DNA from 3 places in the Amphritea sp. HPY genome. Region 1 is predicted to be linked to each of the others. Evidence: predicted binding sites of a transcription regulator. Region 1 holds the regulator's gene; each other region holds the start of a gene.
The links. The regulator PhoB, encoded in region 1, activates phosphate uptake and scavenging genes when phosphate is short. The targets are predictions, from matches to a motif close to TGTCATANNNNTGTCANA.
Positions count from the first base shown of each region.

Region 1 (10,452 bases):
ATTCAGTTACGCCCTTCATGAGCTGCTCTGCAGCAATAATCTGCTGCATAAAGTTGACTGGCGTCTGGTAGAGCATAATTCCGAGATTGGCAGCTACCTTGGCTCTGCAGAAAGCATGGCCGAGCTTGCCAGCGACGTATTCAACATTCGTAACCGTACCCCGGATGTCGCGATATCTCTGCCGCTCAATCGCAGCGATAGCTACTTTCCCTGTTTGTGTGTCATCGCCACGCAAAAAATCGATCCAGGCAAGGCGGAAACATTCCGCCACAACCTCTACCGGGCGCTGTGGGTCGAAGGTAAAGATATCTCTAATCCATCGGTCATATTCAACTGTCTGGAAGCGTCCGAGCTACCGACAGAATTAGATGCCGATGAAACGTGTGAACAGATCCTTGAAGCCTGGCAACAGCAATGGGAACAGGGCAACTTCACCCTGCGCACACCGGCAATGCTGGCCCCGGACGGCCGTAAATTAGTCGGTCTGATGAATCATGAATCGATCATCAATTTTTTGCAGGGCGACTCGGTTGCAACGCCCGAGCTGAACAGCGGCACCCGCTATCATGAACGCCAGACTATCGCCCTCTATGGTGGCGACTCTGTTGCCGAACTCTGGGGAGTACTCTCAACCCTGCGTGATGAAAGCAATATCCTGCTGCCACAATCCTTGCAAGCATTGAAAGATCAGTTGCTGAGTGATGAACAGTGCCCCGATCTGGTACTGCTGCATAATGATGGTCAGCAGCATGATCTTACCGAACAGTGTCGGGAGCTGGGCCACTTTACCCGCGAGCAGCAGATTCCCCTCGCCGTAATCGGCCAGCCGCTGGACGATAGCGCTGAAGTCGCCCTTTATGATGTTGGGGTTGCTGATTATCTGTTGCAAAACAGAGATCCGGCAATCATTCAGTCCCGTATCAATATACTGCTGCAACTGAAACGTTCTCATGACCTGCTGGCACGGGCCGCAAGTATCGACAATCTGACTCAGGTATTTAACCGGCGAGAATTCGAACGTACTCTGGAGATAGAGTGGCGACGGGGCCAGCGATCTAAGCAGCCGCTATCTCTCATCCTGCTGGATATCGACCACTTCAAAGCATTTAACGACTACCTGGGACACCTTAACGGCGATAATTGTCTGCGCCAGGTTGCGTTAGCAATAAAGGAATCCGCGCGCCGAGCCCAGGATATTGTCAGCCGCTACGGCGGCGAAGAGTTCTGCATCCTGCTACCTGATACAGATCAATCCGGTGCACAGGTACTGGCAAACAACATCTGCAACAAAATCAGCCAGCTTGATATACGCCATAGCCCGGAGTTTCGTGATCAGCCGGTTACCGCCAGCCTGGGTATTACCACTATGACGCCAAACAACAAGGGCGTATCACCCCATAAACTTATCGAGCAGGCCGATAAAGCCCTGTATCAGGCTAAAGAACAGGGCCGCAATCGTGTCATCTGCTTTACTGCTGAATAGCCATATTCAGCAGTAATCAGCAAACGGAGGGAAGCGCTCAATTAACCCCTGCCGTCCCAGATCTCTTAATAACTGCATATTCCGCTCTGGAATCTGCTCCGGATTCTTGTAATGGGTCAGGGCCCGGCTCATCTGGGCTTCCCTGATGATATGAAAGGTTGGATAGGGTGAGCGGTTAGTCCAGTGGCTCAGATCATTTTCATCGACGCCGCCAAACAGGTAGCCCGGATGGAAACTGGCCAGCTGTAATACCCCTTCAAGACCGGCATCCTGTAACAGCTCTTCAAACAGTGCCAGCGTATCCAGATAATCGTAGAAATCCTGCAACATACGCGGCACGATCAGCAACGTCGTGGCTATCTCAGCTTCATCTGACTGCTGAATCGCTTCGATCTGCTGCAGAAAATCAGCCACCAAAGCCTCTCTTTCTATGGCAGTAGATACGCTGTAACGCAAGCTTTCATCTTGTACCACTGGCGCGGCAAAAGGGCATAGATTGAGGCCAACAACCATAGTTTCGACCCAGCGTCGGGTCAGACTAGTAACTGATTCGGGGTTATCAATATTAATTTCTTTTTTCATCCACATATACTACCTAAAACCCTGATCCCACCCCAATACATTTATTCCCTGCGGATGGTAATATAGCGCCAGTTTTTCTATGAGTATTAAAAGTGCCGATTCCTGCAGCCCTGACCCAGAATAGCTTCGATGTGCGTTGGTATACCCTGCGCCGTCCGGCAGCCACCGACGCGCCGCTGATATGGCGTAAATGGCTGCTCGATTCTGGCTCCCTGACTCAGCGACTTATAGATCTCAGCCAGGGTGACTTTCGGGTCGAAGTGGTGCGCCAGGGCTGGTCCCGGCCAACCCGTTCAGAGGCAAAAGCTCTGGGCATACCGACCCGGCAACTGGCGCTGATCCGCGAAGTGCAGCTGATAGGCAAAGGACAACCCTGGGTCTACGCCAGAACAGTGATCCCCGCCTCAACCCTGACCGGTAAGCAGCGCCAGCTCAATGCCATCGGCAATCGCTCCCTCGGCAGTGTTTTGTTCACCGACCCGACCATGCAGCGTGGGCCGCTACAGGTCAGTAAGCTTAAACTCACCAGTGGAGAGACCGTATGGGCCCGACGCTCTCAGTTTCGACTCTCCGATAAGCCGTTGCTGGTTGCAGAAGTTTTCCTGCCCGAGCTGCAACAGGTACACTATCCTGCAACCTGATTCCCGCAGACCTGTTTCTGCAAAAAATATCCCGGAAGCCTGACCATGCAGCAAGCAACACCCCAACCATCATCTCAGTGGCAGCAAAAGCTCCGCGCCTGCGGTGAGCTGATGCGGGTTGAAAAGCCGATCGGTACCTATCTTCTCTTATGGCCAGCCCTATGGGCCCTGTGGATCGCTGCTGAAGGCGTTCCCGGCATCGACCTGCTGGTTATCTTCTGCCTTGGCACATTCCTCATGCGCTCCGCTGGCTGCGTCATCAATGATTTCGCTGATCGTAAAATAGATGGTCATGTTAAACGTACTGCTCAGCGCCCGATTCCGGCAGGCCGGATCTCCGCCCGTGAATCTATCTATCTGTTTGCCGGGCTGTTAGTGCTGGCTTTCAGCCTGGTGCTGCTCACCAACCAGATGACTATTTTACTCTCCTTCGGCGGTGTTGCCCTGGCGGCCTGCTATCCATTTATGAAGCGTTATACCCACCTTCCCCAGGTTGTACTGGGTATGGCCTTCGCCTGGGCCGTGCCGATGGCGTTCAGCGCAACCCTGGCAGAGATACCACACTACGCCTGGCTGATCTATATCGCGACAGTGCTGTGGACCGTTGCCTACGATACGATGTATGCGATGGTCGATCGCGATGATGATCTGAAGATCGGCGTAAAATCCACCGCAATTCTGTTCGGTGACATGGATAAGCTGATTATCGGTATCCTGCAACTGAGTACCTTGGCAATCTTTATCATGCTGGCGCTGCAGCTTGATCTTTCGTTCTGGTTCTATCTTGGATTAACCGCAATGGCCGCACTGTTCGGTTATCAGCAGTACCTGATCCGCAACCGGGACCGGGACCTGTGCTTCAAAGCCTTTCTCAATAACCATTACGCCGGTTTGCTGTTGTTAATTAGTCTCGCGCTGCACTATTTCTTTAGCTGATTCCGCCCGAATTGTTACAATTGTCATATTCCTGTAACAGTTTCATCTTTTAATTGGGCCATCTAAATCATTGAAATGAGGTAACAGATCATGGCTTCAGGTAAACGGGTTCTGATCGTTGATGACGAAGCCCCGATCCGTGAAATGATCGCAGTTGCACTGGAGATGGCTGGCTACGAATGTATTGAAGCCGAGTCAGCTCAGGCGGCGCATCCGCTTATTGTCGATAATAAGCCGGACATGATTTTGCTGGACTGGATGATGCCAGGTACCAGCGGCGTTGAGTTTGCCCGCCGTTTGCGTAAGGATGAGATGACCTCAGATATCCCGATTATTATGATTACCGCCAAAGGCAACGAAGATAATAAGATACAGGGACTGGAATCCGGTATTGATGATTACATTACTAAACCGTTCTCGCCCCGGGAACTGGTCGCCCGGCTGAAAACAGTATTGCGCAGGACCACACCGAAAGGCGTTGAAGAACCAATTACCGTTGATGACCTGACCCTGGATCCGGTTTCGCACCGGGTCAGTGCAGAGCTGCAACCGCTGGATCTGGGACCCACTGAGTTTCGCCTGCTACAGTTCTTTATGACCCACCAGGACCGCGCCTATTCAAGAAGCCAGTTGCTTGATCTGGTATGGGGCGGTAATGTCTATGTTGAAGAGCGGACCGTCGATGTGCATATCCGGCGTCTGCGTAAAGCACTGGGGAAACGCCATGACTATCTGATTCAGACTGTCCGTGGCACCGGTTATCGCTTCTCATCACAGGTAGTCTGAGACCAACCTATGTATAACAGCAACCATTCTATAGCCAGCAACCTGCTGCTGACAGTGGTTGTCTCTCTGTTTGCCGGCTTCATTATCGGTTATCCAGGCTGGACGCTTGCCTTTGCCCTGCTGGGCTGGGCGCTGTTTCAGATCAAACAGTTTAATCGCCTGCAGCAGTGGCTGATGGATAGCTCAAATAGCGATGTACCGGAAACCTCTGGTCATTGGGGCGAACTGTTTGATGAACTGTCCCGGGACCAGAAACGCCAGCTTGGCAGAAGCCAGTCACTACGGGCTGTTATTCACCGGTTTCAACAATCATCAGCGGCCCTCAGCGATGCGATTGTCATCATCGACAACCACAACAACCTTGAGTGGTGGAATCGTGCTGCTGATCGCTTACTGGGGCTGAAGGCCAGTACCGACCGGGGCCGCTCAGTGATGAACTTGCTGCGCGATCCGCGCTTTGTCCGCTACTACCGCAAGCAAAATTACGACGATCCGTTGCAACTACCCTCGCCGCTCAGTAACGAAGTTATCCTTGAATACCGGCTGACCCGCTTCGGTGTCGGCGATCGGATTCTGGTAGCACGGGATATTACCCGCCTGAAGCAATTGGAGCAGACCCGGCAAGACTTTGTCGCTAACGCATCCCATGAGCTGCGTACACCGCTCACTGTCATCAGGGGATATCTGGAAACCTTCCTCGATCAGGACCTGCCACGCCCGCTGCAGCGGGGCATGAACCAGATGGCCAACCAATCCAGGCGGATGGAAAACCTGGTATCAGACCTGTTACTGCTGTCCCGGCTGGAAGCCAGCCCGCATATCTCAGACGAACTACCGATCCCGATCCAGTCAATCATCTGTCGTATACGCGATGACGCAATAGCACTGGGTAAAGATAAGAACCAAACCATTGAGCTCGACCTGGATCCGAACAACACCCTGCTGGGGCAAGAAGCCGAGATCTACAGCGCATTCTCTAACCTGGTATTCAATGCCGTTCGCTATACACCTGCCGGTGGCCGTATACAGATACGCTGGTGGGCAGATAAAAAAGGCACTCACTTCTCGGTTGCGGATAACGGCCCCGGCATCGACAGCATTCACCTGCCCCGTCTGTCGGAGCGTTTCTATCGCATCGACGAAAGCCGCTCCTCTGATACCGGCGGTACCGGGCTTGGGCTGGCGATCGTCAAACATGTGATGCTGCGCCACAACGGTCGACTGTCAATTAAGAGCGAGATTGGCCAGGGCAGCACTTTCAGCTGTCACTTTCCGAAAGAGCTGTTAAGCAGCGGCAGTCAGCGCCAACCTGATGATCCTGATGAACAGGAACCGAAAGATCAGGCGGCACCATCCTCGATCAGATAAGCTTTCGATATAAAAAAACCGCCGGATGGGCGGTTTTTTTTATATCGGGAGAGATACTTAATCGGAGCCCAGTCGCCCGGCCGGATCAGTACCGACTGACTTTGCAGCAAAGCCGCGCAGGTCAATCTCACCCTGATCGCTGGCATACTCTTCAACCCAGAAAATCGTCGCGCCCACCACCGCTGCCGGCATTATCAGCAGGTTAACCAACGGGATCATCATGCCAACCGAAACCAATCCACCGAAGCCCAGCGAGGTAAAGCGGCGCTGCTTCAGGGCTTCCTTCATGTCTTTGAAACTGACCTTGTTATTATCCATCGGATAATCACAGTACTGAATCGCCATCATCCAGCAACCAAACAGGAACCATAACAGCGGAGCAACCCAGCCGATAACCGGAATAAATGTCAGTATCAATAACAGCAGTAATCGGGGCAGATAATAGATCAGCTTTGAGATTTCCCGCGCTACCGCCCGGGGAATCAGAGCGATAACCGCCTGCCAGCCTTCGTCAGTGACTAACTCGCCGCGCAGACGCTGTTCAACCTTTTCTGACAAAATACCGTTAAAAGGCGCCGCAATAATGTTGGCGACAATGCTAAAGCTGTAATAGACAACAATCAGAATCGAGCCCGCCACCAGCGGCCAGAGCAGGTAACGCAAGAACTGTAACCAGTCCCAATCAGGCAAGATACTGCTCAGCAGATAATCTATCCAATACCCCATCTGGTCAATCAGAAACCAGATAGCACCACCAAATAACACTACGTTGATGAGCAGTGGAACCAGCACAAAGTGCCGTATCCCCTTCTCTGGTAACATACTGAGCCCACGCAGAAAATAACCTGCACCTTTGACCGGATTCCCTTTCATTTCTTACACTTACCTTTTAAAAACTAAAAACACTTTCAGCGTTATGCGAAAAAGTGATTGTAAAATCTGAGTAGCACTGCCAGTACCATCATCGATAAACCGATCCGGTTAATCATAAATTCCTGCTTGGTAAACTCAATCGTCGCCTGCCAGAAAACCAGAATCGACTTAATATCTTTGGTTCTGAGTACATAAAGCACCAGAGACACCAGAAAAACTCCAAAACCACCAAGCATTAACAACTGTTCTGCGACCACAAGATACATCTTTATTTCCGTTTATTTTTCTGATTAGGAAGGTCATAGATTAACAGAAATATCCTGCATAAGTGGCTGGTTTGACCTATAACTTTATGTGAATATGCAGGATATTAAGTGCAGTGAGTTCAATTTTCACCTGCAAACTATCGGAGTAAACCATGAAAGCGATCAGAATCCATCAATTTGGCGGTCCCGAAGTTCTAGCCTATGAGGATGTACCTAAACCTGAGCTGAATAACGGCGAGGTACTGGTGAAAACGACCGCCGCCGGGGTCAACCCGATTGACTGGAAAACCTGTTCCGGAGGTGGTGCCAGTGGCTTCATCGGCGACCTGCCGTTTATTCCTGGCTGGGAGTTCTCTGGGGTGATTGAGGACCCGGGTAACAGCCAGTTCGCAGCGGGGGACTCGGTATTCGGGCTAATCAATTTTCCCCAGCGCGCCGGTTGCTATGCCGAGTATATTGCGGCTCCCGCAGAGCAGATTGCCAAACTACCCGACGCTGTCGATCCGGAACTCGCCGGTGGTCTGGCCACTGCCGGCCTGACCGCATGGCAGGCGCTGTTTGATAAAGGCAATTTACAAAAGAACCAACAGGTGCTGATCCTCGGTGCTGCTGGTGGTGTCGGCCATCTGGCGGTCCAGATCGCGAAGTGGGCCGGTGCCCATGTCACCGGAACTGCATCGGTGCATAACCACGAATTTCTGGCCGAACTGGGTTGCGACCACCTGATCGATTATCACAATGAAGATATCAATGACCATGCCGCAGAGATGGATCTGATTATTGATTGTGTCGGCGGTGAAACCGGTATTCAGGCTCTGCCCTGCCTGAAACCTGATGGCGTACTGGTGACCTTGCCCTCTGTCACTAAAGACAAGCTGATCGCCGCCGGTGACGCGCAGCGACGTCGTGTCGAAACGATACTTTGTCAATCGAATGCAGATCAACTGGTCAAAATTGCGCAGCTGGTGGCAGACGAAAAACTGCACCTGCATATGGCAGACAGCTACCCTGCTGAAGCGGTTGAGGATGCCTTCCACCTCAGTGCTGAAGGACATGTCTGCGGTAAGCTGGTACTTACTTTCTGAGTCGTTCCTGTTTTCTGAAAAGCTGAGGCTATAATAAAACCCTCGGCTTTCTCAGCCGTTCCGGACCCTCTAATCATCCAGGGTCCGGGCCAGCACCTGATACTCATCCTGCAGTTCACTGACCTTTTTCAACATTTTCACCACCGAACGATCGATCAGCCCTGGAATATAGGTATCGCTACTGCTCTCAGCGGTGATACGGATACGCTGCAACTGCCGCTGCAGGTCTTTCAGGCTATGGTTAATCAGCGCAGTATTATCAGGTACTTTCTGCAGCGCTTCTGATGTCTCTGAGAAACCACTATAAACCGCCTGATATCCAGTTTTTGCCTGGGCTTCATAGCCCCAGGCCATCATTCCATACAGCGCAACAAGCCGTACGGATAACATCCCCTGCCGGCCAGCAAGGTCAATCATAGGACCGGTTTTAGAACCATCGCTTTGCTGCAGCGACAACACCAGTTGCTCAGACTGCTGCAATAGCTGCTCATTGAGGGAGAAGAGGTTAAGCAGCTGTGATTTATCCGGTTTAACCTGATACTTCGGCTTAGTTTGCTGCCAGTGCTGTACCAACTGAGTGAGCTGGGTTCGGGTTGCGTTATCCGTTACATAACTCAGCAGCGCTGTGTTATTAGCTTCAAACTGCCCGATAGCATTCTGTATAGCCTGATCGGCTTTACGTGATCGCACCCCCAGGCCAGACAGAACATAGCTTTTCAGTAGCTGCTGGGTCAGGATTCGCTGTTCGGTAGCCAGGCGCATAGCCTGGGCGGCATTATCGATAACTGCCGCCCAGACAGGCGCGCCACTAAGCAGGCAGCAAAGCGAAACCGTGGTGAGAAATTTTGCTGTTTTTATTGTTATTTTTTTCATGATTATCTTTTGTAACTCGTGAATCGAAATTTAAGTCATGCTTTGCGGCTGGAGCAGGCTTTCGACCTGCTGCAGTAATCCGCTTTCAGTCCAGGGTTTGGTTATAAATGAAGCCACTCCGGCTGCACCCGCTTCACGCTGATGCCGCTCTGTGGTTCGGGATGTAATCATCATCACCGGAATATGCTGCATCTCTTGCCGGCTTTGTATCATCGCCGCCAGCTCCATTCCAGTCATCCGTGGCATCTCCAGGTCGGTCAACACCAGATCCGGACTGTCCTTACGAATCTGATTCAACGCGTCCAGCCCATCGATCGCGGTACGCACTTCGTAGCCGGTATCTCTTAGCAGGGTCGACAAAGAGCTGCGCGCACTAATCGAGTCATCCACCACCAGCAACTTGGGCAGGGACAACAATTCCCCATGATCAACCTGACGGAACAGGTTTTTAGTGACACTCAGCTTATGCCGGATTCGCGCCGGTAGATCGACAATCGGGGCAGTATCGCCATTGGCCAGAATAGTCAGCCCCGGAATGCCCGGAATATCCGGAATATAATCACCCATATCCTTGAAGGCCAGCTCCCGATGCGCGATCACTTCACGGACTAATACAGCGACCCGTTCACCCTGCCCCATATTCACCAGAAGCACTGGAAAAACCTGATCTTGTGCATAGGGCTTACCGGCTTCTGCCACCAGGGATTCCAACGGATATGCCGGATAAGACTGATCAGCATAAGTAAAGTGTGCGCCTTGTTCGGTCTCGATAAGCTGACCATCAAGGGAGATCAGGCTCTGTTCAAGGCCATGGCTGGACAGGGCATAAATCTGCTTACCAGCCCGCACCAGAAGTGTTTTTACCATCAGCGAGTTGGCCGGCATAGACAGTTCAAAAGTGGTGCCCGCATTTTCAGCAGACCTGATATCCAATGATCCCTGTAAACGCATCACTTGCTGATAGACCACATCCATCCCGATACCACGACCGGACAACTGACTGATCTGGTCACTAGTAGAAAAGCCAGGTACCAGTATAAGTCGTTGCAGCTCTTGCTCGCTTAACTCGGTATCAGCGTCGATTAGTTGTTTATCGCTAGCAACCTGGCGCACCTTCAGGGTATCAATGCCAGCTCCGTCGTCACTACAGGTTACCCGCACCAGGTCGTTATCAAGGCGGAAGCTTAGCGTTAGCCGACCCTGTTCAGGCTTACCTTTCGCGAGTCGCTGCTGCGCCGTTTCAAGGCCATGATCCACCGCATTACGGATAATATGCATCAACGGATCGGCCAGCTGATCCAGAATCTGGCTATCGATCCGGGTATGCTCACCTTCAATTTCCAGCACGGCATCTTTACCCGAGGCCCGACAGGCCTGACGCAAAATACGCTGCATCCGATTGGTCATGGTTTTTACTTCCACCAGCCGGGTGCTGAGTACCCGGTCCAGAGTCTCTTTCTGCAACCCAGACTGAGCTATATGTAATTCCCCTGTACGCCGGATATGCTTGTCCAGCGTATCTTCAACCTCCCTGATATCCGCCGCTGCCTCCTGTAACC
Region 1 covers NZ_CP194015.1:4,203,701-4,214,152, forward strand. Annotated here, with positions in the region: gene ACQUQM_RS18660 (diguanylate cyclase domain-containing protein) at 1-1,483, shown strand, start outside; gene ACQUQM_RS18665 (DUF1415 domain-containing protein) at 1,490-2,065, opposite strand; gene ACQUQM_RS18670 (chorismate--pyruvate lyase family protein) at 2,158-2,706, shown strand; gene ubiA (4-hydroxybenzoate octaprenyltransferase) at 2,752-3,642, shown strand; gene phoB (phosphate regulon transcriptional regulator PhoB) at 3,733-4,428, shown strand; gene phoR (phosphate regulon sensor histidine kinase PhoR) at 4,438-5,796, shown strand; gene cysZ (sulfate transporter CysZ) at 5,854-6,669, opposite strand; gene ACQUQM_RS18695 (hypothetical protein) at 6,711-6,935, opposite strand; gene ACQUQM_RS18700 (NADP-dependent oxidoreductase) at 7,088-8,020, shown strand; gene ACQUQM_RS18705 (hypothetical protein) at 8,090-8,893, opposite strand; gene ACQUQM_RS18710 (hybrid sensor histidine kinase/response regulator) at 8,924-10,452, opposite strand, start outside.

Region 2 (10,452 bases), 290 kb from region 1:
GCCAGCGTATCAGCAAATGCCTGCCGTTCGATCAGGCTGGGAAAGACGCCGATGTAAGCAACCGAACTTAACTGAAATTTCGCTGCGCCATACCAGTTAAAGGTTATTAACAGAAACAGTAGCGTGCCCAGCACGCCATTACCGGTTTGCCACCACCAGCGGGGCTTAAGCTGTAACTTAAAAATCAGTAACAGCAAAGGTAGCTCCAGCACGATCAGCAGCAAAGGCTTGAAGACCACCGCATTATCAAACCAGAGTTCAAAAGAGAGCCATGGATCCTCAGCAAAGAAACGCAGATCAAATACAGTGACAAAATTTCGGTAAACGCTGAAATACGACAGCTGAACCAGCTGCGGCACCAGAATCAAGCCGATAACCAGCCATTGAACTAATCGGTTTTGCGTGCCGACAACAAGCGGCAGCAACAGCAGCATAGCCAGCGTACTGAAGCCAAGATTGACCCAGAAGCGTTTACCGGCAAAATTCTCAAGAAACCACGAAAGATCCCGTACCAATAACAGGTCCAGCACCACTATCGCAGCAATAATCAGGAGGTAGGATATTTTAGGAAAGCGTCGTGCACGCTCAGCCAGATTACTCACACAATTACTCATTTAACAAAGTCAGGGGAAGATGACAGGCAATACAAGTCATCAAATTACCCGCATTATACCGATGTTTGACGATTAACGGCAGCCACTGTTTTTACTGGCGCAATCCACTATCCCGTTCTGGGTATACCTTGTCGTACCAACCTATGCATAATTAATGTTTTTTCTTGATCCGGGCAATTCCCTTTTCAGCCGTTGCTGATTACAATCAATGCCCTTAACTGAGTCGCTTACACACGCTGCGAGTAACAGGGTAATCAATCTTTTATTTTTTTTGAGGTAGTCAATGGCAGCTTTCGGTACGGTGTTCATGCCTGAAATGGCAATTTCCTGGTTTGATGGTAATAGCTGGAGCGACGCAGAAGTCGTCAGCAGCGATAGCCTTCAACTCCATCCGGGTGCACACGTATTGCACTACTCCAGCACCTGTTTTGAAGGTCTGAAAGCCTTCCGCCACGAAGACGGTTCAATAAAAATCTTCCGTATGGATCGTAACCTCGAACGTTTTGCCCAGAGCAGCCAACTACTCGCGCTACCTGAAATCGACAAAGCGGCAACACAAAAAATGATTCTGGATATCGTTACCCGTTTTAAAAGCGACGTACCTGAACCTCCCGGATCCATGTATATCCGCCCGACCCATTTCGGTACTGAACCGGCGATAGGCAAAGCGGCCAGCCCATCCCTGACTTCCTGCCAGTACATGCTATTGTCTCCGGTTGGCGATTACTTCTCTGGCGGCGATACAACATTGCGCCTGCTCCTCGAAGAAAACGGTGCCCGTTGTGCTGCCCATATGGGAATGATCAAAAGCGGCGGCAACTACGCCAGCGCCCTGCGCCCAATTATGCAAGCGAAAGCTGATCTGAACGCCGACCAGGTATTGTTCTGCCCGGATGGCGATGTTCAGGAAACAGGGGCCGCGAACTTCCTGCTGATCGATGGCGACGAAGTAATCACCAAGGCGCTGGACGAAAGCTTCCTGCACGGTGTAACCCGTGACTCAATCCTGACCATCGCCCGCGACCTGGGCATGAAAGTGTCTGAGCGCCAGCTAACTGTCGATGAACTACTTGAGCGCGCTGCGAAACCAAATTGCGAAGCCGCACTGTCTGGCACTGCAGCAGTACTGACTCCGGTCGGCACCCTGATCCACAACGGTAAAGAGTATCCGGTAGGTAACGGCGGAGTTGGCGCAACAACCGTTAAGCTGCGTCAGGCATTGAACGACATTCAGTGGGGCAAGGCAGAAGATAAGCACGGCTGGTTGACCAGCATCTGAGCTGCATTCATAAGTCTATAAAAAGCCCGCTGATGCGGGCTTTTTTTGTTTTTACTTTTGAGTTTCAGAGTCAGGCATTATGCAGACTGCTGCGATGCCACCTGAGCATCCCAAATCCGGCTGACCTCGCTACGGCAACCTTCGAGATCGTGATCCGTAATTGTACTCGACTTATCCTGCAGTACTTGTCGATGACCCGCAGCACGGTAAGTTTTATAAGCCTCACGCAGTGTTTCAGCATCCTCAGCAGGAATCACGCCGACTTTTTCCATCGCATCCAGAATCCGGATATTATCTGTGAACTCTATCAGTTCGGGAAAGCGCTCTGCATTCGCCAGAGCACTGTACTGTACGATAAATTCAATATCGACAATTCCGCCGCGGTCTTGCTTCAAATTAAACTTCTCGTCGGCTTCTTTAGTCGACGTACCCAGATGGTCACGCATCTTAGCGCGCATCTTGACTACTTCATCAGCCAGCTCAGACGGTTCTATTGGTCGACTCAGAATTTCGCCTCGAACTTTTTCAAAACGCGCTTTCAGCTCATCCGATCCGGCAATAACGCGCGCCCGAACCAATGCCTGATGCTCCCAGGTCCAGGCCTCTTTCTCCTGATATTCCTGAAACGCTTTCAATGAACTGACCAGCAAGCCGGAATTACCAGAAGGGCGCAGCCGCATATCAACTTCATAGAGCTGACCACCGGTAGTGAAAGTATTAAGAATATGGATGATGCGCTGACCTAAGCGAGTAAAGAAGACCGAGTTAGCCACCGGTTTTTTTCCATCGGTAAACAGATTGGCATCCGCATCGTGGACAAACACCAGATCAAGGTCGGAACCGTAGGACAACTCAATGCCGCCCATCTTGCCATAACCAACAACGATGAAGTCAGGATCACAAGGCACTCCCGGAGCCTTCAATGGTGCGCCATGCTTCTCGACCATCAATCGCCAGGAGATATCCAGCACCACCTCAAGAATCGCTTCCGCCAGCCAGGTCAGGTAATCACTGACCTTCATTAACGGCAGTGCCCCGGTGATATCCGACGCGGCAACCCGCAGCGAATGCGCACTTTTAAAATAGCGCAGCGTTTCCATCAGTTCTTCCACATCCTCTTCAGGAATGCGCAGCAACTGCTGTCTCAGTTCCGTTTGTAGCTCAGCTTTACTTGGCGGTGAATACAACGCTCGCTGATCAATCAGCTCATCTAATAATACCGGCTGCTTCGCCAGGGTGTCGGCAAACCATGAGCTGGCCGAACACAACTGTACCAGCTGGCGCATCGCTCCCGGGTTCTCTGCCAGCAATACAAGATAGGCGGAACGACGGATAATCGCTTGAATCAGTTGTAATACACGTCCCAGCGTCTCCGCGGGGTTTTCGGTTCCGACAACTTCATTCATCATTTTTGGCAGCACCGCACAAAGCCGCTCCTGCCCCACTGCCTGCATTAACTGCACATTACGACTGCTCTTAAGATTACCGAATGCTTTCCAGGCAGCTTGTGGATCATCCATACCATGTTCAGCAAAGAAGGCTACGCCTTCCTCATCATCGAAATCACTGTTCCAGAGCAGTAACCATTCGCTATCGCCATCTTCCTTCTGCTCAGAGCCTTCATCTTCTGAGGGCGCTATCACGTTGGCAAAATGCTCTGTCACCTTACCGCGCTGCTGATCAAGCTCTGCAATAAAGCTACCCCAGTCATCAAACCCCATGCTGTAGGCAAGTCGGGCCTGCCCCTGCTCATCGGTGGGCAGCTCCTGGGTTTGACGATCAGCTACAGCCTGAATCGCATGTTCCGCATTTCGTAAAAATGTATAGGCACCGGTCAGATCAGTAACCGCCTGCTCTGGCAGCCCCACAGTGTCTGGCAGCAAGGGCAGGATGTTCATCAGCTCCCGCTGTTGCAGCCGCGGATCCCGACCGCCACGGATCAGTTGGAACGCCTGAGCAATAAATTCAACTTCTCTGATGCCACCCGCGCCAAGCTTTACGTTACCGTGCAGCCCTTTACGCCGCACTTCGCGGTTGATCATCTCCTTCATAGAACGTAGGGAATCAAACGCGCTGAAATCAATATACTTACGATAGACAAAGGGCCTGAGCATCGATTGAAGTTCTGCACCGGCCTGAATATTGCCACCGACCACCCGGGCCTTAATCATTGCGTAACGTTCCCAGTCCCGCCCCTGATCCTGATAATACTCTTCCATCGCGGCGAAACTGCACACCAGAGGACCACTTGCGCCATAAGGGCGCAACCGCATATCCGTACGGAAGACAAAGCCGTCTGCAGTCATATTATCCAGCGCCTGAATCAGCTTCTGTCCCAGCCGGCTAAAGAAATCCTGATTAGCAAGGCAGCGACGACCACCCTCGGTTTCGCCTTTTTCCGGATAGGCAAAAATCAGGTCGATATCGGAAGACAGGTTCAGCTCATTGGCACCCAGCTTACCCATCCCCAGTACGACCATCTGCTGAGGCAATGCAGGAGAATCTTCGTTGGCCCTGGAATGGGGTACGCCCCACTTACCGGAACACTCTTTATACAACCAGTTCAAAGCCTGATCGATACAGGCATCTGCCAGGGCTGAAAGGTCACGGGTGGTCGCCCGCATATCAGAGATACGGGTCAGGTCACGCCACACGATCCGCACCATCTCCCGCTGCCTGAACTGCCGCAGCAGCATATGCAGCAGCAATTCAGTATCGGCTACCTGTAGCTTCTCTGCTAATGAGTTAGCATAAGTATCTGCATCATATTCTCGATAAAGATCATTACTCTCAAGCAGATCTTCCAGCAATCCGGGGGTTCGGCTAAATTGTTCAGCCACATAATCACTGCCGGTCAGCACCCGGGCCAGATCATCAGCGAAACGGTCCGGTGGGGTTTCCAGCGTAGAGACTCTCGCCTCAACTTTATCCCAATTCTGAATCAGGACGGGTTGCAGAACTTCCGGTAGCTTTGTGATCTGTAGATTGAGCATATGTCCATTTACTCTTGTTGGCCGTGTATTCCATTAAGCTTACCAAAAGCCTAATTCCTACTCGATATTTTTATCTGCCATACTGTTGTAACAAATCTTTAACATAACTGTAATATCATGCCCGAAATACAGTAAATTCAGGGCTTTATAAGAGTCCCGATTAACTTATAACAGTCGATGACTGCGGTTTTATGTCAACCCCATGGCATTTATGTTTCAGATTGACTACAAACCACAAACTTCTGCGCGTATACTCGCGCAAATTTTATGCATCTAACCTGGTGATTTTATGGTTACAAATAACCCGATTATGCAGATGTTTGCCCGCTCCCCGTTTAAACCGATGCAGGAGCATATCGCTAAAGCACAGTCCTGTGCGGTTGAGCTGATCCCGTTTTTCGACGCAGTGATGGCCGAAGACTGGGATGAAGCCGCTAAAGTACAGCACAAAATTGCTGTGCTGGAAGGCGAAGCAGACGTCATGAAGAAAGATGTTCGTCAGAACCTGCCGAAAAACATCTTCTTGCCGGTACCCCGTACCGATCTGCTGGACCTGCTGCGCATGCAGGACAAAATCGCTAACCGAGCTAAAGACATTGCCGGCCTGACACTGGGTCGTAAGATGACCATTCCTACTGAAATCCAGCCGATCATGAAGGAGTATATCCGCTCCTCACTGAAAGCGTCAGCTCAGGCACTTAAAGCACTGAATGAGCTGGATGAACTGGTCACCACCGGTTTCCGTGGTCACGAGGTGGATGTTGTCGAAGACATGATCCATGAACTCGACGATCTGGAGCACGATGCTGATGAGATGGAGCGTCGGGTACGCTTAGCACTGTTCGCGGTCGAAAAAGAGATGCATCCGATCGATGCCATGTTCTTGTACAAGATCGTCAACTGGATCGGCGATGTCGCGGATAAAGCACAACAGGTTGGTAGCCGTCTACAGCTACTGCTGGCTCAATAAGTTTCTGAATATATTTCTTAATAGGTAAAAATCATGAGCATCATTGCACAGTATGGTGACGTCCTGATCATCATGGCATGTATCTTTGGATTTTTTATGGCCTGGGGTGTGGGCGCGAACGATGTAGCTAACGCGATGGGTACATCCGTTGGTTCCAAGGCACTGACCCTGAAACAAGCAATTGTTATTGCCATCTTATTCGAATTTGCCGGTGCATACCTGGCGGGTGGCGCGGTTACCGCCACAATACGTAAAGGTATTATCGATCCGGCACTGCTCTCGGGCACGCCTGAACTGCTGGTGTACGGTATGCTGTCAGCGCTGCTGGCAGCCGGTATCTGGCTGTTAATAGCCACATTCATGGGCTGGCCTGTATCGACAACGCACTCCATTGTCGGCGCTATAGTCGGTTTCGCCGCCGTCGGCATCTCGGTCGATGCGGTCAACTGGGGCAAGGTCATGAAGATCGTTGCCAGCTGGGTAGTCTCACCGGTGACGGCAGGCTTTATAGCCTTCTTCCTGTTCCGTAGCGTACAGAAACTGATCCTGGATACCGAAGACCCGTTCAAAAACGCCAAGAAGTATGTACCTATGTACATCTTCATTGTTGGCTTCATGATCTCAATGGTGACCTTCACCAAGGGTCTTAAGCATATCGGCCTTAACCCGGGTTTCGGTACCAGCGCCATCATCTCTATTGGTGTCGGGTTTTTGTCCATGTTCCTGGGTATGCTGATGCTGCGTAAGATCCATTCCCGCGTAGAAGACAACCGTGATTACCACTTTGCCAGCGTCGAAAAAGTTTTCGGTGTACTGATGATGTTCACCGCCTGCGCAATGGCCTTTGCCCACGGTTCGAACGATGTTGCTAACGCGGTAGGCCCACTGGCTGCGATTGTTGGTGTAGTATCCTCTGCCGGCGAAGTAGCTCAGAAATCTGCGATGCCGGTATGGATACTGTTGTTGGGTGGCGCAGGTATCGTCGCTGGTCTGATTATGTATGGCCACAAGGTTATCGCCACTGTTGGTAACAATATTACCGAACTGACGCCAAGCCGTGGCTTTGCTGCGACGCTGGCGGCAGCATCCACTGTAGTGTTCGCATCAGGTACTGGTCTGCCGATATCCACCACCCACACCTTAGTAGGTGCGGTACTGGGTGTAGGTCTTGCCCGTGGCTTATCAGCATTGAACCTGCGGGTTGTTGGTACCATCTTCGTATCCTGGATAGTGACTCTGCCTGCAGGTGCTGCACTGTCTATCATGTTCTTCTTTATGTTCAAGGGCATATTCAGCTAAGCACTGACAATTTCAAAAAAGGCGAGCATCGGGCTCGCCTTTTTTATATCTGCAAAAAAGAGTCGCGATGTTTATCCTGAAAATGGACCCTTCCGCTCAAACCCTGCACAATAGCCCTATCACCCGTCATATTTCCGGTAATTGCTATGTCCGAAACCGTACCAGACCTGGTAACTATGCTAACCGAGCTGATCGCTACTCCTTCGGTTAGTTGTACTGCTGCCCATTGGGATCAGAGTAACCTTAATGTTATCAACAAGCTGGAAAGCTGGCTCTCCAGCCTCGGTTTTAAGACCGAGATAATGCCCATTCCGGGCCACCCGGAGAAAGCTAACCTGATCGCAACTTTAGGCTCAGGCCCAGGCGGTCTGGTGTTATCCGGACATACCGATACCGTACCTTTCAACGCCGAACTGTGGAACAGCGACCCGTTCCAACTTACTGAGAAAGACAACCGTTTCTATGGTTTGGGCACCTGCGATATGAAAGGTTTCTTTCCGATAGCAATTGAGGCGGCACGAAAATTCACAGATCAGGCACTGCAACAGCCCTTAATCATCCTCGCAACCGCCGATGAAGAAAGTTCAATGAACGGCGCCCGTGCACTGGCTGAAGCCGGTAAACCTAAAGCCCGCTATGCGATAATCGGCGAGCCAACCTCCATGCGCCCCATCTACATGCATAAAGGGATGATGATGGAGTCGGTCAGGGTTACCGGTAGCGCTGGCCACTCTTCGGACCCGGGCCTGGGATCAAATGCTCTGGACGCGATGCATTCAGTACTGGGAGAGCTAATCAGCTTTCGTAAAGAATTACAGCGCGACTATCAAAACAGTGATTTCAAAGTCTCAGTGCCGACCCTCAACCTGGGCTGCATTCATGGCGGCGATAATCCTAACCGGATCTGTGGCGCCTGCGAGCTGGAATACGACCTGCGTCCACTTCCAGGAATGAGCGCCGACCTGCTACGAGAGGCTGTCTTCAAACGTCTTTCGCCCCTGGCAGAGCAATTTAATGTAGAGATTAAAGCCGAATCGCTATTTCCTGGCATTCCTGCGTTTCACAATGATAAGCACTCGGAGCTGGTTCAGACGGCAGAGAAACTGACCGGTTACCAGGCTGAGGCTGTTGCCTTTGGCACTGAGGCTCCGTTCCTCCAGGATCTTGGCATGGATACTATTGTGATGGGGCCCGGTTCTATCGATCAGGCCCACCAGCCGGATGAGTATTTGGCTTTTGACCAGATAAAGCCTACAGTAGCGATACTGGAACAACTGATTGCAAAGTACTGTTTTTAATCATGAATGATGATCTGACCCAATACGTTAACTGGTTTCGTCACAGCTCTCCCTATATCAACGCGCACCGGGGCAAGACTTTCGTCCTGATGCTCGGGGGCGAGGCACTCGCCGATAATAACTTTGCCAATATCATTCATGATATTGCACTGCTGAACAGCCTCGGCGTGAAGCTGGTGCTGATTCACGGCTCGCGCCAACAGATCGAAGAAAAACTATCGCAACAGCAAGTTAAGACCCGGCTGCATCATCACCTGCGGGTGACCGACAGTGAGACGCTGAAATACGTTATAGAAGCCGCTGCGACCCAACGTATTGAGATTGAAGCCAAGCTATCGATGGGACTGGCTAACTCCCCCATGCATGGCGCTCAGATCAGGGTCTGTGGTGGTAATTTCGTCACCGCCCGTCCGGTTGGGATATTTGAAGGCATCGACCTGTGTAATACAGGTGAAGTCCGTCGGATCGACAAACAGGCGATCCGGCAACAGCTGGACCATAACAATATCGTGCTGTTATCCCACCTCGGCTATTCACCCACTGGAGAGATATTTAATCTATCGGTTGAGGATGTTGCTACCCAGACAGCCATCGCCCTGAAGGCCGACAAACTGATTCTGTTCGGCTCAGAAAAAGGCGTCATGGACAGTAAAGACAGCCTGCGCTCCGAACTTTTGGCAGATACTGCTGAGCGGCTGGTCAAACAGTATAAAGCTAAATTAACCTCGCCGGAGCGATCCACTGAGCTGTCACGTAATCTTGCCGCCGCGGCAAAAGCCTGTAAAAACGGTGTACCCCGCAGCCATCTGCTCAGTTATAAACAGGATGGCGCTCTGGTCAGCGAGCTGTTCAGCCGCAACGGCACCGGCACTATGGTTATTGAACAATCCTACGAACAGGTACGGTCAGCTACGATTGAAGACGTTGGCGGCGTGCTTGAGCTTATACAGCCAATGGAGCAAGCCGGCGTACTGGTACGCCGCTCCAGAGAACGGCTTGAAGCTGAAATTCATCATTTCACCGTGGTTGATCTGGATGGCGCAATTATCGGCTGTGCTGCACTCTATCCCTTCCCGGAAGAACATGCTGGCGAACTGGCCTGCGTTGCTATAGCACCTGAATACAGAGGCGGTGACCGGGGCGATAAACTGTTACAGGCACTGGAAGAATCAGCCCGGAAACAACAGCTCTTCAAGCTATTTGTATTAACTACCCGAACAGCCCATTGGTTTATAGAGCGAGGTTTCAGTGAACTGAATGTCACCGAGCTGCCGACCCAGAAACAAACCTTATATAACTACCAGCGCAACTCCAAAGCCTTTGCTAAAGCGCTGTAATCTGACCATCAAGGATTGATGATACGTGAATACTTTTCCACCTCAGGCTCAGGCGTCAACTCAGTCATCGACACAAGAACAACAGTTGCACCATGGGTTCAGTTTCACCGGTCAGGCCGGTGAATTCTTTCGTATCTGGATCGTTAACGTCTGTCTTACCATTGTCACCTTAGGCATCTACTCTGCGTGGGCCAAAGTACGCACTAATCAGTATTTTTATGGCCATACATCTGTCGCTGGCAGCAGCTTTGAATACACCGCTAAGCCGATGACCATTCTCAAGGGACGACTGCTGGCAATGTTTTGTATTGTTATCTACGTTGCTACAACCAGCGTCTGGCCACTGACATCGCCCGTGTTTATGCTGCTGTTCTTTGGCCTGCTGCCCTGGTTAATCTCACGCTCGCTCAAGTTCCGCGCCCGCAATACCCGCTACCGGAATATTCGTTTTAATTTTGATGGCCAGTACTGGGATGCCTTCATCAATTTTGTTCTACTGCCCGGATTAAGTCTCTTTACGCTGGGTATTCTCTACCCGTTTGCCGTTTACCTGCAGCAGCGCTGGCTGGTTAAACACAGTAGCTTTGGTCAGACCAAATTCACCTCCGAACTGGAGTCCGGGCCGATATATAAAGCCTATAGTCTGGCTTTCCTGATGGTAT
Region 2 covers NZ_CP194015.1:4,492,108-4,502,559, reverse strand. Annotated here, with positions in the region: gene ACQUQM_RS19975 (phosphoethanolamine transferase) at 1-602, opposite strand, end outside; gene ACQUQM_RS19970 (branched-chain amino acid aminotransferase) at 898-1,893, shown strand; gene glnE (bifunctional [glutamate--ammonia ligase]-adenylyl-L-tyrosine phosphorylase/[glutamate--ammonia-ligase] adenylyltransferase) at 1,971-4,886, opposite strand; gene ACQUQM_RS19960 (TIGR00153 family protein) at 5,176-5,856, shown strand; gene ACQUQM_RS19955 (inorganic phosphate transporter) at 5,890-7,155, shown strand; gene argE (acetylornithine deacetylase) at 7,302-8,453, shown strand; gene argA (amino-acid N-acetyltransferase) at 8,456-9,790, shown strand; gene ACQUQM_RS19940 (YjgN family protein) at 9,816-10,452, shown strand, end outside.
Region 2: the regulator PhoB is predicted to act here: its motif matches at 4,962-4,979, upstream of ACQUQM_RS19960 (TIGR00153 family protein).

Region 3 (10,452 bases), 1.8 Mb from region 1:
AGTAATGCTGACCGTTCTCATTTCCAGGCTGAATCGCGTAAGTTGCGTTGTATTAGCGACGCTGGCATGCAGATGAGCGCTGGAAAAACAGAGCAGGTCGCCGGGTTCAATCGTGATCCGTACCTGTTTGCCTTCATCAACAGGTTCGCAAGCCTGAGGGGCGAATGGGTAGCTGACGGGCTGTCCGGAAGGGGTCCTGTCCCGACTCTTCAGAAACTCCTCAAATGACCAGCTGGCGGTGGTATTGGTAATCGCCTTGTCCCAGTAGTCGGGGTAAAAAGCGATGCCGCGCTGCTCGGTAATTTTATAAATGGGGCTCCACCAGTTTATTTGCGGCTGGATGTTACTGCCCCAGGTATCCCTGTGGTGGGCGATGCTGCCACGGAACTTGTTGTTATGAGCTTTGTTACTGAGTTTTTCTGGCGGTACTGTGCGTAGAAATAGTGCGTCGGCAAAGGCGTTATCTATCGCCATTCCCGCTTGCTGTAAAGCCTGAGTACAGAGTTGCCTGAATTCGGAGGTGCTGGTAAAAGCGCTCTGTAGCATCGAAATACGGTTATGAAACTGCTCGCAAGTCATCTGAAGCGTGGCTTGGGGCGGGATAGCCTGTTTCAGGTGATGACTGATTATCTGATCCAGTCGGTAGCTTAGCTGCAACATTGCAGGTATCTGGCGGAACACCACCAGATCCCCCTGAAACAGTAAGCGGTTGCGAGCATTGTCGGTGAGAGGGCTTGAGAAATCGTACAGTATCATAAGTCCTGAACTCCGTATCTAACGCAGGGCTTTAGGGCGAATCTGGCAGATATCGTCTATTTAACAGTGGCTCTGTTTATGACTGGTCTATTTAACCAGCCGTAGGTGAAACGGCGTTCTGGGCTCGAGTGCACTGCCCTGATAGCTGGTGTCGCTATCTTCGAGCAATATCAGGGCCGCCTCGAGATCATGTTCCTGGGGCAGTGCCAGAGCATTAAAACCACAGCGAAACAGGTAGGGTGCCTGGTCTGGCAACAAGCTGCCGAAGGCTCTTATTTCGCCCTCATAACCATAGGTCTGGCGTAGTATCGAGGCGGTAGAAAAACCACTGCCATCGGTAAACGCAGTAAATTCGACCGCAATCAGTGGCGTTAGCCTGATGATTTCAGCGATCGATTCCAGCTCTTCGTTACCACTGATCCGGATACCCGGAACACCGATAAAATCAATAAATGTCGGTGCTTGTTGCAGCCATATAGAGATGGGGAGAATGTAGAATTCCCCCACTGTCGGGCTGAATTCGGTGGTCTGGTTTTCTTCAATTAAGGTCCAGGAATTATGGATTATTCTGTTTTCTTTAATGATTTGTTGCATAAACCTTATCCTTAAATGCTGCTTTGCCTATACGTTGGTAAGCGGTGCTGAAAGACTCATCTTCAGAGAGACGTTGTGCCAGATATAACAGAACAATGTTTTCGACGGCGTCGGTGACTTTAGCCATCGGCAGTGATGGGCCTAGCACTTTACCGATAGCTGAAGCACTACCCGACTCTCCACCTAAGGTGATCTGGTAGTATTCCTGACCATTTTTCTCAACCCCAAGGATGCCGATATTCGCTATATGGTGGTGCGCACAGGCATTAATACAGCCAGATATACGCAGGCTGAGATCACCCAGATCATAGAGATAATCGAGGTCATCGAATCGCTGTTGAATCGCGCTATTGATTGGCAGTGAACGAGCATTGGCCAGGGCACAGAAATCTCCGCCCGGGCAGCACACGGTGTCAGATAAAGTGCCGACAGTTGGCGTCGCCAGTTCCATTGATGTAGCTTCAAGCCACAGGTCATACAGATCCTGCTTTTTGACATCGGCCAGGACTATGTTTTGCTGTTGAGTCGTGCGTACTTCGCCGAACGAATAACGCTCAGCCAGTTCAGCAATTCTCCGCAACTGAGCGGTGGTTATATCACCCGGTGCTTTGCCCCGGTATTTAAGGGACAGGGTGACTATAGCGTAGCCTGGTTTACGATGGGGCTGAACGTTCCGCTTAAGCCAGCGATCGTACTGTGGTTGCAGACTACAGTTCAGATCTGAGTTTTCTTCAGGAGCCAGAGCTTTGTATTCAGGAGCGCTAAAGAACGAGCGGGCGTATTCGAACTCCTGTTCGGTTAATTTCTGGTCTTTGTCATAGTTTATGCAAAACTCTTGTTCAACCTGATTGGCAAACTCAGCAGCTCCAAGGCTGTTAACAAGAATTTTAATCCGTGCTTTGTATTTGTTATCGCGGCGGCCATAGCGGTTATATACCCGCAGTATCGCTTTCAGATACCCGAGTAACTGGGATTCAGGTAAAAACTCTTTGATCCGGCTTGCCAGCATCGGCGTTCTGCCCAGGCCTCCGCCGACCCAGACCCTGAAACCGGTTTCGCCGATGCTGTTTTTTATCAGTTGTAAGCCAATATCATGCAGTTGAATCGATGCCCGGTCATTTTCAGAGCCAATTACTGCGATCTTGAATTTTCGGGGCAGAAAGGCGAATTCAGGGTGCAGGGCAGACCATTGGCGGATAATTTCACAGTAGGGGCGTGGGTCTTCTGTTTCGTCTGCTGCTACACCGGCTAACGGATCTGAGGTGGTATTGCGAATGCAGTTACCACTGGTCTGAATGGCATGCATCTCTACCTGGGCAAGCTGGCTGAGAATATCAGGTACGGCGGTCATATCAACCCAGTTGAACTGGATGTTTTGTCGGGTTGTGATATGACAATAACCACGGTCATACTGCTCTGTTATATTGGCGATTTGACGTAGCTGGGTCGATGACAGCATGCCGTAAGGCACGGCAATTCGTAGCATAGGGGCATGTTTTTGGATGTATAAGCCGTTCTGTAAGCGTAGCGGGAGGAATGCTTCTTCGGTCAGCTTTCCAGCCAGGAAACGCTCCATCTGGCCTCTGAACTGGCGTACGCGGTTATCTACAACCTGCCGGTCTAACTCATCGTATTGGTACATCTGGGAGGGGTCTCAACGGGTCGGGGTTCTTGGGGATCTGGTGTCGGGTCCATCCGGGTACAGGGGGTATGCAAAAGGATAGAGGGAATCGATGAAAGGATACAGACACACAAAAAATAATATTTATAGGTACAGTTGCTTGGTTAGTGTGATGCCGACGTATCAATTCTGCTCACAGAAGTTTGCGGCGAATTCACTGTTCAGCGGATTATTACAGCCATACACTGAGTTTTTCGGCAGATGATGAATACAGGGGGAAATGATGGACGCTGACAGAAAGCAGCAAGATCCAACACTGGTCTGCACGTGCAACGATCTGTATCAGAAGGACATCGTTGAGGCGATCGAATTTGGTGAAGATGAATATCGTGAAATATTTGCGGTACACGGTCTGCAACCCCGCTGTGGGGAGTGTGTTGATCATGTACTACAGATAGTCGGGAAAGCGGATTAAAGACCGCTGTTATTGCTGAGAAAAACGGTAGCAGTTACGTCCCGCTTTCTTTGACTGGTACATCGCCTGATCTGCCTCATGGAGCAGGGCATCCCGGCTTTGCAGTGGGGGGCGGTAATTAGCCAGGCCGATGCTTATCCCCACATTTAATTGATTACCATGAACCAGAAAGGGCTTTTCGAAGGCGTAAAGGATACGTTGAGCGACATTTTCAATCTGCTGCTTCGTTCCCGGATTTGGCAGGATGGCGGCAAATTCATCACCGCCAAGGCGACATACAGTGTCACTCTCACGGAGGATCTCTTTTAACCTTTTGGCAACGCCTTTAAGTACCAGGTCGCCGGATTCATGGCCGTATTGGTCGTTGATCGGTTTGAAACGATCCAGGTCCAGGTACATCAGTACCAGAGGGGCGCGGTTGCGATTAGCATGAAGCAGTTCATGATCGATCATCTCCATAAACAGTCTGCGATTACTTAGCCCTGTCAGCGCATCGTGATGCGCCAGATGATGGATCTTGTCTTTAGCTTTATGGTGCCTGAGTTGCGCCCGGGTATACATTATAGTGCCGATTGCGATGACGATGGTCACGAGGAAAAAGAATAGAATCAGAAGCCTTGATATTTCGGATAGCTCCGCTTCAAAGGTTGCGCTAGGTACCAGTGAAACCAATTTCCAGACCGGCCAGTGACGGTCATTTTTATTGATCAGTTCCGTCGGTTGATAGCTATTGATGCCCGAGTTGACCGTCTGAAATATGAAATAGCCATGCGGGGTTTTGATTGAACCATAGTCCTGCATGAGAATAGTTTTCCATGCTTCGGGGTAGCGGTGACGGATGTTCAGGTTTTCCTTGCCCGGAAACATAAATGCCCAGTTTGCATCAGGTTCGCCGCCATGCAGCCAGAAACCATCTTCATTCAGGAGCATGATATTGCCTGACATTGTTGCTTCAGCCTGATCCAGCTGGTTTAACAGATTCCGCGCATTCAGATTAATGACGACGATGCCTTGTTGCAGACCTGTGCGATCGATGATCGGTGTCGATGTCCGGACTATCGGTCGATAAGGGATTTCGATCTCGTCATGCTCGATATTCAGATCCATCGGCGAGATATACACTTCGCCCGGTTGCAGATTCTGGGTGTAATGAAAATAGTAACGATACTGTTTATTTTGCAGGTCTTCTGGAGCCGCAATAATAGGGTCTTTGGTGGCTCTGTTTATGCGGATCTTCTCTTCGCCCTGGGTATTGATAATTCGGATCTGATCGTAGCTTCGTTTAATCCTGGCGATATTCTGGTAATCCAGTGTCAACTCATCGAAGGCATGCTGGTCGCCAGTGAGTTGCTGCTGTAGATCCTGCTGCTTCGATAGTACAAGTACATCCAGAGCTGCGTGAGTCAATTGGTTAGTCAGTGTTTCCCTGGCCAGTAAAAGCTGCTGGCTTTCCCTTTCGATCAGTTGGTTTATATGCGTATTTTGTTGCTGGTTATAGATATTCAGCAGGAATAGCAGGAACAGGGTGATGCCAAAGAGATAAGAGCAAAGGTGTCTTATGCCATAGGTGTATAGGGGGTGCTTGGTTTTTTTCTGATGCGGGGCTGCGCCTGCAGGTAACAGCAGAAAGTAATAGATAACGATAGTTGAGAGCAGAGCCAGGCCGCCTGAATCGATAACTGTCATCTGCCAGTCACTGTGCCTCAGATGGAATAGAGGGAATGCCAGCATCAGCAGAGCTTCCATACCAAAGACAATGATAGCGGCCTGAATCTGTATTGTTTCAGCGTTCATTGGGGGCTGTGGCCGTATTAGCCGGAACTTACATAAGTAGCGCACGACGAAGAGCGTCACAAAGGCCAGTATGCTGGCGTCGAAGAAGGTTTCGATCCAGAAATAGCGACTATTAATCGCCAAATGTTCAAGTAGCATCATCATCAGCGCTTCTGAAGCCGCCAGTGACAGAAATAATATAGCAAGTGCAAACATGATTGCTTCAGCCAGCCTCTTGTATAACAGCGGGGGGCTTAGCAATGGATGCTGGTGGATAAGAGGTCTGTACTGAGAGGTTTAGACTGTTTAGGAGTCGGGACTGCCGGGCCATTACGGAATCTCAAAATTGTGCCTTTCCGTGGCCGGTAAATTGAACATGGGATCGTATCAAAATCGCAGGATAAATCAATTTTTGTTTGATTATTATCACTTTTTTAACAGGGGCTAATACTTCTTTACTAAAGAAATACAACATGTCTGGGTTCTCCGAAGTAGGGGTGGCCTTTTAAAACAGGGGGGGTGGCGATTGTTGTGAATCTGAATTTGTGTTTGATAAATATCAAGGATATTGATTTTAATTTATGATTTGCGGTGTGTTTTGTTTGAATTTTATAGTTTTGAAAGCAAAAAAAAACGCTCGTGATAGTGTTAATCAGAGCGGTTTTCTTCTTAATTTAATGCTTCAGTTAAAAATGCTGTTCGATTCAGGCGCCGATGATACCGCCATCTTCACGCTGGATAACCATGATGGTCGAACGAGGTTTGCTGTTACCACCTGCCGGGAAGTGAGAAGGCATATCCTTTTCCCCCGGATGTTGTACGCCAACAAACATAGTGCGTTGATCCGGACTGAAGGCCAGACCGGTCAGCTCACAGGCGATAGGGCCGGTACAGAACCTGCGTATTTCGCCGGTATCCGGATCAGCGGCCAGAACCTGATTATTTCCCATGCCGGAAAAATCACCCTTATTGGAGTATTTGCCATCGGTCATGATCCAGAGGCGACCATCATTATCGAAGCCAAGGCCGTCGGGGCTGTTAAACATGTTTTCATCATTGATGTTGGCAGAACCGGCGTAGAAGTCTTTATGCACTGTCGGGTTGCCAGCAACCAGAAACAGGTCCCACTTGAAAGTAGATGAAGTGTTATCAGCATTATTTTCTTTCCAGCGTACGATCTGACCGTAATTATTTGCCGTACGTGGGTTAGGACCGCCAACAGGCTGGTTGACCCTCTTACCACGGTTCTTGTTGTTGGTCAGAGTGCAGCAGACTGTCTTGGTTTGTGGATGTACCGCAACCCACTCAGGACGGTCCATGGTAGTTGCACCAACAACAGTTGCCGCTTCACGGGCGAAGATCATTACCTCTGCCTGGCTGTTGAAACCGTTATCTTTAGTCAGGCCGTTCTTGCCAAAGGTAAGTTCTATCCACTCACCGCTGCCTTTAACGTCGCCGTCTTCAGCATTGAAGCGGGCAACGAACAGGGTGCCCTCTTCGAGCAGGTTGCGGTTAGCCTGCTTGTCGGATGGGTTGTACTTGTACCTGGATACGAACTTGTAGATATGCTCGCCGCGCTCGTCGTCGCCCAGATAAACCACAACGTGGCCGTTGTCAGCGATAACTACAGCAGCGTTTTCATGCTTAAAACGACCCAGAGCAGTTCGCTTAAGCGGAGTAGAAGTTGGATCCATTGGATCGATCTCTACCACCCAGCCATGACGGTTAGGCTCGTTTGGTTCTTTTGTCACATCGAAACGATTATCAAACCTGTACCACTGGTACTTGCTGTCATCCTTGATGCCGTACCGCTTCTGGTGCTTATCCTGTTCAGCGCCTGGTTTAGCAAAGTAGCCGTTGAAGTTCTCTTCGCAGGTCAGGTAGGTGCCCCATGGGGTTTCGCCGTTTGCACAGTTGTTGAAGGTACCCAGTACTTTCTTACCGGAAGTATCTGCACTGGTCTTTAGCAGGTCGTGACCTGCAGCAGGACCGGTCAGCAGCATTTCGGTGTTGGCGGTAATGCGACGGTTGTAGTCAGATTCTGTACTGTATTCCCAGCCATCAGCAGTCCGTTTGATTTCGAAAACAGAAACACCGTGGGCTGCCTGGGCTTTCTTCACATCGTCGGCAGTCATCGCCTTTCCTTTGTGATCGAACAGCAGCTTGTAGTTGGTGTATTCATTGTTTGCTGCCAGTAGCGCGCGGTCTTCAGACAGCGGAAAGAAACTCATACCGTCGGTATTATCACCGAATTGGCCTGCCTGAGCAGAACTAGGCTGCTTACCGCTTTCATCGAAAGCCGGCGCACCGCGCAGGATTGGATCACCCCAGGATATCAGCGGACGGGCAACATAGCCTTCAGGTACCACAAAGGTATCTGCAGTGCTGGTAGCGATTTTGCTGAAACCCAGCAATTTGCTTTTAGGCTGGGTGGTAGCAGCTACCGTCTGCGCCACCGGGTTAGCGGCCAGAAACAGACCCATAGCAGAGGCTCCGCCTTGCATAAAGCGGCGGCGACTAAGGCCTGTATCGATAATTTTACTGAAATCGGAGTCCTGTTCCTGATTCATAGTGGAATCGGCCTGTAGTTGATCTTTGTTCATTTTATTCCCTTTCAAGCTCGCTAGTGAATACAGCATAGATAAAGCCAGCTTAGGCGAGGGAAATGACAAAAGGATTACAAGCAAAGCGAAGCTTTGCTTGTCAGACCGCTGCTGCGCAGCTAGCTAGAACGAAAGACAAGTCTTTCTCGCTAGAACGTCGCTGCGCGACTTGCTAGTAGCTAGAAAAAGCCTTGCGGTCTTTTTAAACAGCTAAGTGAAAACGTGCTTTGTAAGGAAGGATTGTTCTTTTGCTTTTGTTTTTTCTAGCCACTAGCAGGAAGGCTTGCCTTCCGTTCTAGCAAGTCGCGAAGCGACGTTCTGGTCCTATCTAGCCACTGTTCTTTTGATCTAACAGCTTTGGGTTTTCATCTAACGCCTTACTCGGACTCAGCAGGTGCTGTTCGATGATCGCTTTGGCCTGCTTGCTATCGCGGCTCATCAGGGCCTCAATCAGAGCGTCATGTTCTTGCTGGTTGGTATCAAAAACGCTGCTATCGGCCATATTCTTTTTTAGCCACAGATTGCGGTATCGGGATGCCTTTTCGTATAGGGAGCGGCGGACATGGAGCAGGGCGGGCGACTGGCAACCGACAGCGATTGCGGTATGGAATGCCTGATGACGGCGTTCCCACTCTTGTGGATCTTTATCGACCTGGGCGCCAAACTTTCTCATCTTGTGGGCGGCGGCTATGATACCGGCTTCCCATTCATCATCACCGCGTTCGATTGCCAGACCGACGCAGAGCGATTCGATCTGGGCTCTTGTCTGATAGATATCCAGCATCTCTTCGCGGGATATTGGATGAACTTTAAAGCCGCGCTGATTCTCAACCACCACTAATTGCTCAATTAACAGCTGCGAAAGGGCCTCCCGCAACGGGCTGACGCCGAGCTGATAGCGCTCCTTGAGCCGGGTCATTTTAAGCTTTTCACCGGGTTTGAAGAATCCCGTAAGAATATCCTGCTTAAGCTGACCTACCACTTTCAGGGCAGAGTTATCTTTGCTGGCGCGTTTCAGAGAGCTGCTTTCAGTCATAGTGGTAACAGGCTAAATCCATGTTTTTAATGTGCTTTATATTCAAATCAAAATTCTGCTTCGCACTTATTCTATGTCAGCGACATTAAATAGTTAAGAAAGAAATTTATAGTTAGTGTTGACGTTGGTTAAAAATGTCGACATTATTGCTTCCCGTCGATGTTGTATTTGATCACCATCAAGATTCAACGATAAGAATTGAAAGGGCTCCTGTTATATCTGCATGAATCTGTAAGTAGTACCTGCACCTTCTGCTTACACCAGATCAACAGAGATCCTGCTAAACAAAACGAAAACAGTTTTGGAGAGATGAAGAAATGACTGCTCTATTGCGTGAAGTTGAAAGCACCCAGCCGCAAGGTTTTTCTGTAGCCCCGTTCGCGGCGAATAAGCGTCTTCAGGTCGTTACCCTGAGCGCAGACACTACCGCTGCATTTGATCAGGCGATGACTGAGTGGCCGGTACAGGCGCTGGAATATAAGCCGTTCCTGCGCTATGCCGTTGCTGACAAACTGGACGCAATTACCGGATATACCCTGGGTAAATTCCTGAACGCGACGATGCAGGACCGTGATACTGCTGCGTTCCTGCTGCAATATGAAGGTCAGCCTGATATCGAAGCTGGTGAGCTGCGTACAGAGTTTGAGATCAAACTGTCTACGGCGATCTCCCATATTATCGGTATGCCTAACCATGATGCGATGTACGGTAAGTACTATGCTCGCTTCACCGTTCTGAACGATGACAACTCTGACAGCTACCTGCGTCAGGCACACCGTCGTATGGAACTGCACAACGATGGCACTTATGTTGATGAGCGTACTGATTTCGTGCTGATGCAGAAGCTGGGCGAAGCAAATATGGAAGGCGGCGAATCATTGTTGCTGCATCTGGATGACTGGGCTGAGCTGGATAAGTTCTACCGTCACCCGATGGCGAAGCAGGATATTGTTTGGGGCGCTCCTAAGTCGAAGAACGTTGAGACTAAGATCGAACACCCGATCTTCTTCGAAGAAGATAAGAATGGTAAGCCGCACATGCTGTTTATCGATCAGTTTGCTGAGCCGCAGAACATGGCTGAAGGCCTGTATCTTTATGAGATGGGTGATTCCATTGAAGCGGATGAGAACTTCTTCCGTGTCCGTCTGCCTGTTGGCTCTATGCTGGTTGTACAGAACCATTGCTGGTTACACGGTCGCGACAAATTTGTTTCTCACCCGGAACTGAGCCGTGAACTGCTGCGTCAGCGTGGCCACTTCACCAAGTAATACAGTGTTGTTAAAAGAAGCTATAAGCAAATATAAGCACTGATATACTACGGCGGACCGGTTTTATCGGTACCGCCGTTTTTGCTGATTAAAGTTCTGAATATTTTGAAGTTGGGTGAAATGAGATGACATACGATTACATTATCATCGGTGGCGGTATCGTCGGCATGTCGACGGGTTGGCAGTTGCAGCAACGCTTCCCTGAAGCAAAAATTTTGCTGCTGGAAAAAGAATCCGTTTACTCTAAGCATCAGACCGGCCATAACAGCGGTGTAATCCATGCAGGCGTTTACTACGCTCCGGGCAGCCTGAAAGCGCAATTCTGT
Region 3 covers NZ_CP194015.1:606,911-617,362, forward strand. Annotated here, with positions in the region: gene ACQUQM_RS02505 (hypothetical protein) at 1-756, opposite strand, end outside; gene ACQUQM_RS02510 (DUF934 domain-containing protein) at 844-1,350, opposite strand; gene ACQUQM_RS02515 (nitrite/sulfite reductase) at 1,334-2,992, opposite strand; gene ACQUQM_RS02520 ((2Fe-2S)-binding protein) at 3,255-3,446, shown strand; gene ACQUQM_RS02525 (diguanylate cyclase domain-containing protein) at 3,456-5,435, opposite strand; gene ACQUQM_RS02530 (PhoX family protein) at 5,924-7,822, opposite strand; gene csiR (DNA-binding transcriptional regulator CsiR) at 8,151-8,858, opposite strand; gene glaH (glutarate dioxygenase GlaH) at 9,176-10,126, shown strand; gene lhgO (L-2-hydroxyglutarate oxidase) at 10,252-10,452, shown strand, end outside.
Region 3: the regulator PhoB is predicted to act here: its motif matches at 7,884-7,901, upstream of ACQUQM_RS02530 (PhoX family protein).